DNA from 2 places in the Vreelandella titanicae genome. Region 2 is predicted to be linked to the other one. Evidence: predicted binding sites of a transcription regulator. Region 2 holds the regulator's gene; the other holds the start of a gene.
What was found. Region 2 encodes sigma-54, which starts transcription at its own class of promoters, with help from an activator protein. Its sites were predicted from a motif close to TGGCACNNNNNTTGCTNT; they were not measured.
Positions count from the first base shown of each region.

Region 1 (7,807 bases), 2.3 Mb from region 2:
CGGCGTCGTGGTTGCGCACGCAGCTGCGCTCGCAAAGAATTTCCGTGGGGCACACCCGGGCGCAGCTGCCGCCTAAAATGTTGGCTTCCAGAATGGTTTCCGCCGCGCCGTTGATATTGTTCTCGCTGATCTGGCGAATAAAGCTGGGAATATCAATATCCGACGGGCAAGCTTCGACGCAGGGCGCATCAAAGCAATAGAGACAACGCTGACTTTCGATCATCGCCTGGCGATGGGTCAGCGGCGGATGTAGATCGCTAAAGTTGCTTGCCAGCGTATCCGGGTCGTAGGTGCCGACCTCTTTTGCGCTGGGTAGGTGGTTCAGTGGGCTAGTCACAGTAAAGCCTCCGCTGTTGTTATGGGCACAGCTGTTATCTTTTTACGGCCATCGGCGCATTCAGCTCGGCGCGCTTGGCCAGCAATTCGAAGACACCGGGGTAGGCGGGGCGCTCCAAATAGCGGCCCGCACCGCGCTCGGCACGCAGCTCACCATCCCGCCACACCCATTTGCCCTTGCTAATGGTGTGACGGGCAATGCCGCGCACCGTTTTGCCCTCGAAAATGTTGAAATCGACGTTCTGGTGGTGGGTTTTGGCAGAAATCGTCCGGGTGCCGTTGGGATCCCACACCACGATATCTGCATCGGAACCTACTTGAATCGCCCCTTTGCGCGGGTAGAGGTTGAAAATCTTGGCGGTGTTGGTCGATGTCAGCGCGACAAACTCCTGGGGCGACAGCTTGCCGGTGTTGACGCCTTCATCCCACAACACGGCGAGGCGGTCTTCCACGCCAGCGGTGCCGTTGGGGATTTTAGTAAAGTCATCCTTGCCCGCGGCTTTCTGATCGGCACAGAAACAGCAGTGGTCGGTGGCGGTGGTTTGCAGATTGCCCGACTGCAAGCCGTGCCAGAGCGCTTCCTGGTGGCCCTTGGGCCGGAAGGGCGGGCTCATCACGTGGGCAGCGGCGCGGCCCCAGTCGGTATCCTGGTAGACGCTATCGTCGATGAGCAGGTGCCCGGCTAAGCATTCGCCATAAACCGGATGACCCTGCTGGCGGGCGTAGGCAATTTCATCCACGGCATCTTTGGTGGACACGTGAACCAGATAGATCGGTGCGCCCAGGGTGCTGGCAATGCGAATCGCCCGGCTGGCCGCTTCGCCTTCCACCTGGGGTGGGCGCGAAAGCGGATGGGCTTCCGGCCCGGTCATGCCCTGGGCGAGCAGTTTTTGCTGCATGTGGTAGACCAGCTCACCGTTTTCGGCGTGAACCGTAGGCACCGCGCCTAGCTCCAGACAGCGCGAGAAGCTTTCCACCAGAATGTCATCAGTGGCCATGATCGCGCCCTTGTAGGCCATAAAGTGTTTGAAGCTGTTCACCCCGTGTTCATGAACCAGGGTGCCCATTTCCTCTCGCACGCTATCGTCCCACCAGGTAATCGCCACGTGGAAGGCAAAATCGGTGGCGGCTTTTTCCGCCCAGCCTTGCCAGGTTTCGAAGGCCTCAAGGAGCGACTGACCTGGCTGTGGGATCACGAAGTCGATGATCGAAGTGGTGCCCCCGGCCAAGGCCGCGGCGGTGCCGGTATAGAAATCTTCGCTGGCCACGGTGCCCATGAACGGCAGTTGCATGTGCGTATGGGGATCGATACCGCCGGGCATCACCAGTTGATCGCTGGCATCGACAATTTCACACCTTTCAGGGACATCTAGATCGGTGCCAATCGCATGGATTTTACCGTCGACACACAGTACGTCTGCGCGGTAGGTATCGGCGTGGGTGACCACGGTGCCGCCCTTGATTAATAAGCTCATCGTTCGCTCCTGTTATTTTTAAATAGAAAACTTAACCAGCAACCTGTTTTTTACCAGCAGAATCATTCACCGTCGGTCAGGCGGGTATAGGTTTCCGGGCGACGGTCGCGGAAGAACTGCCAGTTGTTGCGTACCTCCCGCACCATGTCCAAATCGATCTCGTGCACCAGCAGCTCGTCTTCTGTTTCGCTGGCCTGAGCTTCGATTTTGCCGCGGGGGTTAACGATATAGCTGGAGCCGTAAAAGTCGCCGATGTTCCACGGCGCCTCGGTTCCAACTCGATTGATCGCAGCGATAAAGCAGCCATTGGCGGCGGCAGAGGCAGGTTGCTCTAACTCCCACAGGTATTGGGAAAGACCGGCCACGGTGGCGGAAGGGTTGAAAATCACCTCAGCGCCGTTGAGAGCAAGCGCCCGCCAGCCTTCGGGGAAGTGACGGTCGTAGCAGATATACACGCCGATTTTGCCGTAGGCAGTATCGAACACTGGCCAGTTGGATTTTCCCGGCTTGAAGAAGAATTTTTCCCAAAAACCGGCTACTTGGGGAATATGGGTTTTGTGGTACTTGCCTAAGTAACTGCCGTCAGCGTCGAATACCGCTGCGGTGTTGTAGTAAACACCGGTTTCAGTCTCTTCATACACCGGCACGATGATCACCATGCGGTGCTCGGCGGCGAGCTTCTGCATCATCTGGCAGGTAGGGCCTTCCGGTACCCGCTCGGCGGCGGCGTACCACTTGCCGTCCTGGCTGGGGCAAAAGTAGGGCTGGTTAAACACTTCCTGGAAGCAAAGCACCTGCACGCCCTGGTCAGCCGCTTGCTGAATCATTGGCAGATGTGCCTCGTTCATGGCGTCGCGAATAGCTTCTGGTTCAAGATCGGTGCTGGTTTTCAGGCCCATCTGAATCAACCCGATTTTCATCTTCTGCATGAGACGCTCCCTCTGATTGTTGATGTGTAGCGTATGTTTGTAGTGTTCTTGAAACTAGTTTTGTAAAGCTGACGAAATAGACAGCTTTTGTTGAAAGTAGCGCTGGGTAGGTGGTTTTAGCAAGTCTTTAAAGGAGATTTGTTAAATCGTCTTTAACTCATTGAGTTTGCTTATTTTTATTGTTCCATTTGGTGATATTCACTTTTTTGGTGAGGTCTTGCACTGTTTTGGATGGTTTTTTTATTCTTTTAAAATCATTGGTTTGGTATGTTTCTAGCGAGTGTGTTTGGTTTTTTTCTGTTTGAAATTGGTGCAAATATTTTTTTTGATCTAGCTTTGTTTAGTTGGTTTTTGTTTTAGGTGGGGAAAATATAAAGATAACAAGCTAACAATAATAATGTTGTCCAGGAAGGCAGCTTTTTAATCAATGAGTTAATTGACCTGCTTTTTCAAGTAGGCATGCTTATTGCTTGTTTTCTAAAAGCTATGGTTTCTAAGAACGATGGTTTTGAAAAACAATGGTTTCTAAAAGCCATGATTTCTAAGCGCCTTTTTGAAAAGCTCCACTGGCCGTGGGAGCTAGGCAGCGCAATAACGCAATGCTGAGGAGATAAAAAATGACCGAAACAACCTCTCAGATGGTGGATCGAGGTGGGCTGATAGAGCTAGATGTAGGGGACGATGTACGCAGTAGTTCGCGCTTTAATGAGGATATTGCGCCTACCCAGGCCAGCGAGCGCACCTGGAGTAAGTGGAATATTGCGGCACTCTGGGTAGGCATGTCGATCTGCGTGCCCACCTACACCCTAGGCGGGGTATTAACCGCCTACTTCGGGCTGAGCGTGGGGGAGGCGTTGTTTGCCATTTTGTTGGCCAACGTGATCGTGCTGATTCCTCTTACCTTAAACGCCTTTCCCGGTACGAAGTTTGGTATTCCTTTTCCGGTGGTTTTACGCTCTTCGTTCGGTATTTTAGGTTCCAACGTACCCTGTCTGGTGCGCGCCCTGGTCGGCTGCGGCTGGTTTGGTATTCAAACCATGTTTGGCGGTTTGGCCATTCATCTGTTGCTCTCCGAGTTGATTCCCGCTTGGGCTGCGATGGGCGGTGTTGGTGAAGTCATCGGCTTTTTTGTCTTTGGTGCGATGAATCTCTATGTGGTGATTCGTGGTGCAGAGTCGATTAAATGGTTGGAAACCTTCGCCGCACCGCTGCTGTTAGCCGTTGGTGTTGGGCTGATGATATGGGCGTGGCCAAATATGTCGATGTCCGAACTACTGGCACAGCCGCCGTCGCGGCCTGAAGGGGCATCGGTATACGGCTACTTCTTCGCGGGCTTAACCGCCATGGTGGGTTTTTGGGCCACGCTGTCGCTGAATATTCCCGATTTCAGTCGCTTTGCCAAAAGCCAAAAAGATCAGATCGTTGGTCAGGTGATTGGGCTGCCGCTAACGATGTTTTTCTTTGCCGCACTCGGTGTCGTGTTAACCGCTGCTTCCGAAACGCTGGTAGGGGAAACCGTTGCCGACCCGGTACGTTTGATTGGCTATATCGACAGCCCCTTCTGGGTGGTACTGGCGATGCTGTTGATCATTATCGCCACGATCTCTACCAATACGGCTTCTAACATCGTGTCGCCTACCAACGATTTTCAGAACATTGCGCCCAAATTGATTAACCAGACGCGCGGCGTGCTGATGACTGGCGCGGTGGGCGTGTTGTTGATGGGCTACGATCTGCTGCAAAAAGCGGGCGTTATTCCGCCAGGGGTTTCTCTGGAGCAGATGTACTCCAACTGGCTGCTGGGTTACTCCAGCCTGCTGGGGCCCATCGCGGGCATCATGGCGGTGGACTACTTCCTGATCAAAAAGCAGCGTTTGGATGTGCCCAGCCTGTATATGGATAACCATGCTTATCCTGCGGTGAACATCGCGGGTTTTATCGCCTTTGGCGTGCCGGTGGCGCTTACGTTGCTATCGCTGTTAACTGGCACCATGAATTGGTTCTACGACTACGGCTGGTTTACCGGCTCGGCGCTGGGGGCAATTGTTTACTATGTGGCAAGCCAAGTGTTGGCGTCATCGCCCCAGGCGGGGCCAGCGCCGATAATGGCCAATGAGGCAACCGAGCAGCGTTAAACATACTGCCGGGTTTAGCTGCTTTTGATTAAGCGTAGAAACGCATCGACCACTCGGTTGGGGCGGCGGTCGTGGCGGGTGATCAGCACAAAGGGGATGCGGTAGTGCTGCGTGTTGGCATGCAACGCTCGCATCTTGCCCGCTGCCACCCACTGTGCTGCGACGTGTTCAGGCAGAAAGCCGATAAAGCGCCCGGTAAGAATCAAAAAGGCTGCGCCTTCGCGGTCGGATGCCGAAGCTCGCAGGCTTAGCGCGTCATGCGCCTGCCGGGCCTCAATCGGTAGCGGATAGCGGGGTGAAATAGCCGAGTGTTGGGCGATATCTGCACAGCTAAGCGTATCATCATCCTCAGTAAACAGCGGATGGCCAGCCGCGCAGTAAAGATACGATGGCTCGTCGTAAAGGTGCCGCGCTTCTAAGCTGGTGGGCAGGTTCACTGCAGGCACTACGCCGACGTGCAAGTGGCCATCCATGACGCCTCTAATGACCGCGTCAGAAGGCTCCATATGAATGTGCAGCGTTACCTCATGCTCCGGCGCGCTAAGCTCTGCCAGGGCGTTGGTCACGTGCATGGCGGGTAGCGTTACCAGGTTGTCGGTGATGCCGATATTCAGCTCGCCTTTGATCGTTTGATGCAGCGCGTTAACGTCGCTTTTAAACGTTTCAAGCGCGGTCAGTAGCGTTAACCCTGCCTGATAAATCTCTTTACCCTCTTCGGTTAAACTAAACCCGCCACGCCCCCGCTGGCAGAGCGAAAACCCCAGCCTCCCCTCCAAGTCGTTCATGTGTTGGCTAATCGCCGAACGACTAATGCCCAGCGTGGTTTCCGCCGCGGTAAAGCCACCGCACTCAACGACCGTCTTAAAAATACGGATTAGGCGTATCTCGTAGTCGCTCATTTGGCCCAGCGATGCCATAACAATTTCCTGGTAGATTGGCTATCCATGCATAACGTCACGCTTTTCAGGGCATTAACGGTGATAAAAACTGATATACATCCTAAAAGCACCGCGGCACTATCGGATAAAGCCACGTGTCAGCGCGTGTTATGTATCATTTTTAGTTACTTTTTACACTGTATCAGGTGTCCCCCTGGGTTACCTGAATAAGGCTTCTGCGCGATGTCCGCTACCTCCAATGATGTAAATGATGATGTATTGAAAGCCACCAAGACTTATCGCCAACAGCGCCGCCATGTGATTGCGCTATATCTGCTAGCACTGCTTGTCATGATGGTGCTTTTCGGCTGGCTGCTGAGTGAACAGTATCGGCAAGAAATTGAGGCCGCCGAGTCGCGGATTACCGCCCGCGCTAATGTGGTTGCTGAGTGGGCAAAAGGCGTATTTGCACAAAGCGGGCAAGCGCTTTTTGGGCTTGCTGAGATGCTAACCCTGCAAGGCATGCCAGATAGCGATAATGCCCAGGCCCTTCAGCGCTCGCTAGAAAACCTGACCCTGTATGTGCCCATGGTGGACGAAATCGCTGTGTTGAGCGCTGAAGGTCGAGTAATGGCGAGTGGCCGCAGCAGCCGAAGAGCAGGTGCTGATATCAGCGATACGACGTTGTTTAATGCCTTTAAGCAAGCAGGACAAGAAGAACTGATTACCCCGCTTTACTGGTCTATCAGTGACCAACGCTACTATTTGTACCATGGTCGACGATTAGAAACCTCGTCCGGCGAGTTTGCTGGGGTGGTCATCTCTAGCATTGTACCTGAAGTGTTTGCCGACGCCCTGGAGCAGATGAGTGTCTATGACGGCGAGAGCATTGCCCTGGTCGACCCCGGATTAAAATTTATTGCTCGCTACCCGACCCCCGAAAAGCCATTTTCGATTGGCAGTCAAATTGAGAGCCCAGAAACGGCCGAGTGGCTTACCCGTGGTGAGTCCACATGGTCAATCAACATTGACTCACCTATTGATGGCCGCAAACGGCTGTTTCGCATGCTGAGAGTAGGCGAGTATCCGATGCTGGCTGTGGTTGGCGTTGATCTTCACGAATTGCTCTCGGCCTGGCGGCAGCGTGCTTTGATTTTAATGTTGGTGACGGCAGTGATTGCCCTGCTGGGTGCTTGGGGGGCGCGCCACTACCTGAATCGTTTAGCGTTGTCGCATCAACTACGTCAGCGTATTGAGGAGCGTGAACAGGCCCGTGCCGAGGCCCAAATCGCCGCTGCCGCCTTCCAGACGCACTTAGGCATCCTTATTACCGATCCACAGGGCATCATTCTTAAGGTGAATGAGACCTTCAGCCGCATTACCGGCTATAGCGAAGCGGAGATAGTGGGTAACAATCCGCGCATGTTTAGCTCTGGGCTACAAAACGCCGCCTTTTACCGCCGTTTATGGAAGCGTGTTATCAAAACCGGCAACTGGGAAGGCGAGATATGGAACCAGCGTAAGAATGGTGAACTGTTTCCCGAGTGGCTAACCATTAGCGCTGTCTACAGCGTTGAGGGCACCTTAACTCACTACGTGGCCACCATGAGCGATATCAGCGAGCGTAAAGCCGCTGAACAAGAGATTCATCAGCTAGCATTTTATGACACCTTAACCGGGTTGGCCAACCGGCGGCTGTTTATGGATCGCATAGGTAATGCCCTTAAAGAGCTTCAGCGCCATCAGCGTTGCGGCGCACTGCTATTTATCGATATCGATAACTTTAAGCAAATCAATGACACTCTGGGGCACTATGCGGGGGATCAAGTATTGCAGAGCGTTGCTCGGCGAATGGGGCAGATGTTGCGCGATACCGATACCTTGGCGCGGCTGGGAAGCGATGAATTTGCGGTATTAATCGAAGGCGTGGATAGCAATTACGCTCAAACCACCCGGCTGGCAGAGCGTATTGCGCACAAGCTGCTGGCAACTCTTAACGAATCAATCACTCTGGCCGAAGAGAGCATCACGGTGACGGGGAGTATTGGTATTGC
Region 1 covers NZ_CP059082.1:1,833,936-1,841,742, forward strand. The annotation lists gene HZS52_RS08540 (NAD(P)-dependent oxidoreductase) at 1-337, opposite strand, end outside; gene hydA (dihydropyrimidinase) at 372-1,811, opposite strand; gene HZS52_RS08550 (nitrilase-related carbon-nitrogen hydrolase) at 1,874-2,740, opposite strand; gene HZS52_RS08555 (NCS1 family nucleobase:cation symporter-1) at 3,358-4,875, shown strand; gene HZS52_RS08560 (LysR family transcriptional regulator) at 4,890-5,792, opposite strand; gene HZS52_RS08565 (bifunctional diguanylate cyclase/phosphodiesterase) at 5,997-7,807, shown strand, end outside.
Region 1: HZS52_RS08555 (NCS1 family nucleobase:cation symporter-1) is a predicted target of sigma-54. The motif match lies at 3,196-3,213, and genes of this name have one in related genera.

Region 2 (7,807 bases):
TTACCGGTTACTACTTTTATATTTTCATTTGTTAAGAGAAAACGCTATGCGCCAGCCTATCGCCCCCTCCAGCCTACTACGTGAAAGCGCACTGCGTACGCTACAAATCGAGCAGGCAGCGATTGGAGGCCTTCAGGCTAAGCTAGACGAAAGCTTTGATCGCGCCTGTGAGCTAATTCTCGCCTGCCAAGGTCGTGTAGTGGTGACCGGTATGGGCAAGTCGGGGCATATTGCTGGCAAGCTAGCGGCGACACTTGCCAGTACCGGCACGCCGGCTTTTTTCGTTCACCCCGGCGAAGCCAGCCATGGCGATCTAGGCATGATTACCCGCGCAGATGTAGTGTTGGCGCTCTCTAACTCGGGCGAAACTGCCGAAGTCACTGCTCTGCTACCACTGCTTAAACGCCTGGGCACACCGCTGGTCAGCATGACGGGGCGACCCCACTCCACGCTTGCCAAGCACGCTGATGCGCACCTAAACAGTGGCGTTGAGCGTGAGGCTTGCCCGCTCGACCTCGCCCCCACCAGTTCCACCACCGCGGCTCTCGCCCTGGGTGATGCACTGGCGGTTGCGTTACTGGAAGCACGCGGCTTTACCGCTGAAGATTTTGCCCTCTCCCACCCCGGCGGCAGTTTAGGCAAGCGCTTACTGCTACGCGTTAGAGACCTCATGCACGACGGCGCACGCCTGCCCCAGGTCGCATTGGGCAGCCCGCTGCGCGACGCATTACTCGAAATTACTCGGCAAGGGCTTGGCTTTACCTGCGTAGTGGATAGTGAAGGACGATTAGCCGGGGTCTACACCGATGGCGACCTACGCCGCACACTGGATCAATTCCATAATCTGCGCGACGTGCTCGTTGATGATGTCATGACTCGACCGGGCAAACGCATAGGCCCCGACATCCTGGCGGCCGAAGCGGTACGCATCATGGAAGAAAGCCGTATTACCGCGCTAGCGGTGGTTGATGAACAACAGCGCCCAATTGGGGCTCTACATATGCACGACCTGCTCGCCAGCGGCGTTATTTAACCCAGCGGCGTCAACACGACCTGCTTTACGAACTGATTGATATGGAGGTTCTATGACCCTACCTGCCTCGCTACTCGACCGACTCCGCCGTGTACGCCTGCTAGCACTGGATGTTGACGGCGTCCTTACCGATGGGCGCCTCTACTTTCAGGCCGATGGTATCGAAATCAAAGCATTCCACACCCAGGATGGCCACGGGCTAAAGCTTCTCAAACGTGTGGGCGTACATGTCGCGTTGATTACCGGGCGCGACTCCCCCATGGTTAGCCAACGCGCGGCGGCACTCGGCATTGACCATGTTCACCAAGGCTGTGAAGACAAGCTGGCCACACTTCGCGGGCTCTGCCAGCGCCTCGATATTGAACTAGAGCAGGTGGCTTATTGTGGCGACGACCTACCCGACCTAGCGGCTATCAAACGTTGCGGCGTCGGCATTACCGTGCCAAACGCGCCGGACTATATGCATACCCACGCCGACTGGACTACCCAACGCCTGGGTGGCCACGGTGCCGTACGTGAGATCTGCGATACGCTGCTTGAATCTCAAGGACACTGGGGCGCGGTGCTCGACACCTATCTGCACGGCCGCACGTAAATGTTTAAACGCTTTAAAGTACGCCTCTGGTTAGCCGGGCTAGTCATCGCACTAGGGATTCTGCTGGTATGGCTTGACCCCCGCGGGCCTCAAGACACCAGCATCGATCCCGAAGCACAGGCTCAGGAACCTGGCCACGTGCTGGAAAATGCTGAGATTACCCTATTCGGGGATAACGGCAGTGTCATGCAGTCGCTAAAAACACCGCGCCTTATCCATACCCCGCAGCGCAGCGAAACCTGGACGGAAGAGCCCGAGGCAGTACTGTATGACAGCGAAAACCGTCAGTGGCTGGCCAGCGCCGATGTAGGCACGCTCAACACCGCTACCCAAGCCCTGCTGCTGTCAGGCTCGGCTCGACTGTTTGCACCAGATGAAGGCTGGCAGCTAGATACCGAGCTACTGCACTATGATGGCCTCGAGCAGCATGCATGGAGTGACACACCGGTATTGATGCAGCAACCGCCGCAGCAAATGAGCGCTTCACGTATGGACGTTTGGCTTAACACCAGCCAGGTTCGCTTAACGGATAATGTGCGCGGCACGCACCCCCCAGCCACACAACGCTAATAGGAACCGCCATGAAAGCCATTATTTCCCCAGCCCTGCTCTACACTGCACTGTTCGGTTTAGCGATACCTTTATCAGTATTAGCCCAAACCAACTCATCTTCCCAGACCCCAGTGGAAGTGGAAGCCGACCGTTTAGATCTTGATCAGCGGGCAGGCACAGCTGTTTACACTGGGGATGTGGACATTCGCCAAGGCGAAATGCAACTGCGCGGCGAGCGGGTAGAGATCAAACGTAACGACGCGGGCGAACTCTCGACAGCCACCGCCACCGGTGAGCGCGCCTACTTGCGCCATCAAGGCGAAGGGCAAGATGGCCCCACGGAAGGCTGGGCGCGGCGGATTATTTATCACGTCGCCGAGCGTCGCGTAGAGCTGATCGACCAAGCCGAACTGACCCAGAAAGAGGACACCTTTAGCGGCGGTCGCCTTGAGTATTTTATTGACCGAGAAGTGATTCAAGCGCGCTCTGACGTTGACGGCAGCGAGCCCCAGCGCATACGCATGACCCTTCAGCCTGAACAATAGGGAGCTTAGCTGTGGCCACTGCTGACACTGCGCCGATCAAAACCCTTTATGCCCACCACCTGGCTAAAAGCTACAAACGCCGCCGAGTGGTCAAAGACATCAATCTGGAGATCTCCCAAGGCAGTGTCGTTGGCCTTTTGGGCCCCAACGGCGCGGGCAAAACCACCTCATTTTATATGATTGTTGGGCTGGTCAAATCCGACGCTGGCAAGGTGGGTATCGACGATGTGGATTTAACGCGCGCCCCCATGCACGAGCGCGCAGCCGCGGGGATTGGCTACCTACCTCAAGAGGCGTCTATTTTCCGCAAACTCTCGGTTGCCGAGAATATTATGGCGATACTCGAGACCCGCAAAGAGCTTAACCGCAGCGACCGCGAGCAGCGTCTGGAAGCGCTACTCGAAGACTTCCATATTACCCATATTCGCGACAACCTGGGCATGAGCCTTTCGGGCGGCGAGCGCAGGCGTGTAGAAATAGCCCGCTCGCTAGCCACAGAGCCCGCTTTTATTCTGCTCGATGAGCCTTTTGCGGGCGTTGACCCCATCTCGGTAGGTGAGATTAAAACCATCATTCGTGCACTGAAACAGCGCCATATCGGCGTGCTGATCACCGATCACAACGTGCGTGAAACACTAGATATTTGCGACATCGCCTATATCGTCGGCGATGGGCAAATTATCGCCAGTGGCTCACCCGCCTCGATTCTCACCAACCAAAAAGTAAGGGATGTGTATTTGGGTGCCGATTTTCGCCTGTAATGTTTTTGCCTTAATCGCCCCTAAATAGCGCTTTAAAACAACTTTACTACCAATGGCATGCTTATTGCACTTGCGCCAAGCACTCACTCGCACTAGGGTGGAGCATTCTGATTAACGAGTGGTTCTCAGATGGTCATGAAAGCTTCTCTCCAACTGCGTATCGGCACACAGCTGACCATGACGCCCCAGTTGCAGCAGGCCATTGCGCTGCTGCAACTCTCTACGCTGGATCTTCGTCAAGAAATTCAGCAGGCCCTTGATGCCAATCCCATGCTGGAGCAGGAAGATGAGTTTAGTGAGCAGGCTGTCAGCGAGCCTAAGGAAGAAGAGTGGTCAGAGAGCATCCCTACTGAGCTCTCGGTAGATAGCGACTGGTCAGATACCTATCAAGATATGGGAAGCCAGGGGGGCAGCAGCAGCGAAGGCCCCGACTTTGAGCGTCAGGCAGCCGGTCAGAGCCTGCATGGCCACCTGCTGTGGCAACTCGCCATGACCGATTTTAGCGCTCGCGAGCAGCTTGTCGCGGAAAGTTTAATCGACGCGCTAGACGCCAACGGCTACCTGACCCAGCCGCTCAACGACATCCGTGAAGGGCTTCGTGCCCAGAGCATTGACGGGCTAAGCCAGCGCGAAGTGGAAACCATTCTACTCAAGCTCCAGCAGTTTGAGCCGACCGGCATATTTGCCCGTGACTTGCGTGAATGCTTGATGCTGCAGCTCGCCGCCCTCCCCGATGATACGCCACTGCTGGTTCCCGCCCGCCGTTTAGTGCGGCAGTTTCTCGAAGCGCTTGGCAAAGACGATATGCGCCTGCTGAAACGCCGTCTAGGGCTCGACGACGAACAGCTGGCCGATGTCATCCTGCTTATTCGCAGCCTAGACCCACGGCCAGGCAGCGCTTACGGCGACACCGACGACAGCTATGTCACCCCCGATCTAGTCGTCCGCCACGATAATGAAGGCTGGCATTTAGAGCTCAACCCCGAGGCCCTGCCACGACTGCGCATTCAGCCCGACTACGCCAGCTTGATTAAGCGTGCGGATAAAAGCGATGACAACCAGTTTCTCAAAGAGCACCTCCAGGAAGCGCGCTGGTTGATCAAGAGCCTTTCTAGCCGAAACGATACGCTGCTGCGTGTTGGTCGCGAAATCATTACCCGCCAGATTGGCTTTTTAGAGCACGGCGAAGAAGCCATGAAACCACTGATACTGGCCGACATTGCCGAAGCCGTGGAGATGCACGAGTCGACTATTTCACGGGTAACGACGCAAAAATATATCCATACACCCCGTGGTGTGTTTGAACTCAAATACTTTTTCTCAAGCCAGGTGAGCGGCCAAGATGGCGACAGCCACTCCAGCACCGCCATCCGGGCACGACTCAAGAAACTGATTCAAGAGGAGCCGCCCGGCAAGCCACTTTCAGACAGCCGCTTAGTGACGCTATTAGGCGAAGGAGGAATTCAAGTGGCGCGTCGTACGGTGGCGAAATACCGTGAAGCCATGGGCATTCCCTCTTCCAGTGAACGGCGTCGTTTGCGCTAACTGCGTTAACGTTTCAGGGAAACTCTCGACAAGGGCTTTGCAACGCGGCAAAAAGGGTTACAATCGAAGTACAGTCCGATGGATAAGGAGCACGTCAATGCAAGTAAATATCACTGGTCATCACGTAGAACTGACTGACGCCTTGCGTGACTATGTCAACGAAAAGCTTGAGCGTGTAGAGCGCCATTACGACAATATAACTACGGTGCAAGTCACCTTATCAGTGGAGAAAGAGCGCCAGCAGGCCGCCTGTACGCTGCACGCCGCAGGTGCTGACTTACATGCGGAAGCCCTAGACAGTGATATGTACGCCGCTATCGACGCACTAGCGGACAAAATCGACCGTCAACTCGTTAAACACAAGGAAAAAGCACAAGCTCGCGCCCAAGGCGCCGGTGTGCGTTAATTCAATGACGTTGGAAACCATACTCCCCCCGGAACGCGTTCTGTTCGACGTCCCCGGGGGCAGCAAAAAAAGGGTGCTGGAGTTTTACAGCACCTTTATCGCCCAAAATATTCCCAGCCTGGACAGCCAAGAAGTGTTTAGCCGTTTAATCGGCCGCGAGCGCTTAGGCAGTACGGGTATTGGTAACGGCGTGGCTATTCCTCATGCGCGTAGCCCCCACTGCAACGCCCCTATCGCTGGATTTTTAAAACTGGCTGAAGCGATCGATTTTGACGCTATCGACGGCGACCCGGTAGATCTGGTGTTTGTCCTGTTGGTACCCGAAGAGGCAGATGACACGCATCTCTCACTACTGGGTCAGGTAGCGACCATCATGAATGATGCGGACACGCGCCAGCAACTGCGTAAAGCAGCCAGCCAGCGCGAACTGCTTGAGCTGATTACCGCCAAAATTCGCGAGCAATCAGCGGCCTAAGGGCCTGAAACCCTGTTCAGGGCAGATCATAGCAGGTTATTCGCTCACCACCCTCAACGCAGCTTGATCAAAGCAAAGAGAGACTCTATGCAACTGGTGATCATTAGCGGCCGCTCCGGGTCAGGTAAATCTATCGCCTTGCAAGCGCTGGAAGATCTTGGCTACTACGCGATTGATAACCTCCCAGCTATGTTGCTGGGGTCGTTGGTGGATGAACTGCGTGACCAGGGCGACCGGGCACATTTAGCGGTGAGTATTGATGCCCGCAACTTGCCGGGAGCTCTGGAGCGCCTGCCCTCTTTATTAGACGAGTTGCGCCAGCGTAAAATCGACTTTCAAGTTATTTACCTGACCACCGATGCGCGCATACTGCTTGAGCGTTACTCAGCAACGCGTCGCCGTCATCCGCTGACCCGCGATAGCGAAATGACGCTGGAAGAGGCGATCAATAAAGAAGAGACGACGCTGGAAGATATTCGCGATCTGGCCGACCTATTGATCGATACATCACGATTATCGGTGCACGATTTACGCCGTCGCATTACCGACCAAGTAGCCCATCAGCGGCGCGACAAGCTGACGCTAACGCTGGAATCGTTTGGGTATAAACGCGGCGTACCGTTAGACGCCGACCTGGTCTTCGATGTGCGCTGCCTGCCAAATCCGTACTGGGATCCCACGCTGCGCCAGTTCACTGGCCGCGACGCGGAAATCGTGGCTTTTTTGAGCAGCTATCCGATTGTTGATGACATGAGCGACGACATTTTGGCCTGGCTAGAGCGTTGGCTACCCGCTTACCAGAATAGCCAACGTAGCTACATGACTATCGCGATTGGCTGTACTGGTGGTCAGCACCGCTCGGTCTATATGGCCGAGAAGTTAGCGGAAAAATTGACTCCTATCATGGGCGAAGTTCAACTTCGCCACCGCGAACTGGGCCTGCACTACACCTTAAGCGAACAATTGGCCGCTCCCCTCGTCAGCGCTTCCACACCTAACGAGCGGCCAGAGACCTCTTAAGCGCGTCTATCCATTAATGACACCACTCGGCGAAAAGGAACCAGGGTGCCAGAACGCATACTTACACTTACCAATCAACGCGGGCTACACGCTCGCGCGGCGACAAAACTGGTCAAATGCGGCCAACAGTTCACGGCAAAAATACGCGTTTACAAACAGCAACAGGCTGCCGACGCCGCCAATATCATGTCACTGCTGATGCTTGCCGCACCTTGTGGCACCGAGCTTAGAATCACCGCCGAAGGCGATGACGCCGAACAGGCGCTTGAAGCGATTCAAGCGCTGTTCGACGCCCGCTTTGAGGAGGATCAGTAAGCTGCCGCTTGTGCTTGTTAGTCCCCCGCCACGGTCATGGCATCAATCAACCAGCTACCCGTGTGAACACTGCCACGGGTATCGGTATCATCGCCAATACCTACTAAGCCAGCAAACATCCGCTCCAGGTTTCCGGCAATGGTGAACTCTTCGACCGGGTACTGCACCTTTCCATTTTCGATCCAAAAACCTGCTGCACCGCGGGAATAGTCACCGGTCACACCGTTGACACCTTGGCCCATCAACTCAGTCACCCAAATACCCCGCCCCATCTCTTGCAGCAGGCTTTCGCGTGATTGCAGTGGCGTTGCTAAACGCACGTTACGTGCCCCACCGGCATTGCCCGTGGTTTGCATATCGAGACGACGAGCGCTGTAAGAAGAGAGCATATAGCTGGCAATTCGTCCCTGATCGATAAAGCGATTATTGCGCGTTTGCACGCCCTCGCCATCAAACGGTGAGCTTGCCGTGGCGCCAATCTCCATTGGCCGCTCTTCGAGACTAAACCAGTCGGGAAACAACGGTGTACCGAGCCGGTCGCACAAAAACGAGGCCTGCCG
Region 2 covers NZ_CP059082.1:4,175,193-4,182,999, forward strand. The annotation lists gene HZS52_RS19320 (KpsF/GutQ family sugar-phosphate isomerase) at 47-1,033, shown strand; gene HZS52_RS19325 (KdsC family phosphatase) at 1,086-1,628, shown strand; gene lptC (LPS export ABC transporter periplasmic protein LptC) at 1,629-2,198, shown strand; gene lptA (lipopolysaccharide transport periplasmic protein LptA) at 2,210-2,725, shown strand; gene lptB (LPS export ABC transporter ATP-binding protein) at 2,737-3,486, shown strand; gene HZS52_RS19345 (RNA polymerase factor sigma-54) at 3,616-5,031, shown strand; gene hpf (ribosome hibernation-promoting factor, HPF/YfiA family) at 5,129-5,437, shown strand; gene HZS52_RS19355 (PTS sugar transporter subunit IIA) at 5,442-5,912, shown strand; gene rapZ (RNase adapter RapZ) at 6,000-6,932, shown strand; gene HZS52_RS19365 (HPr family phosphocarrier protein) at 6,978-7,247, shown strand; gene pmbA (metalloprotease PmbA) at 7,265-7,807, opposite strand, start outside.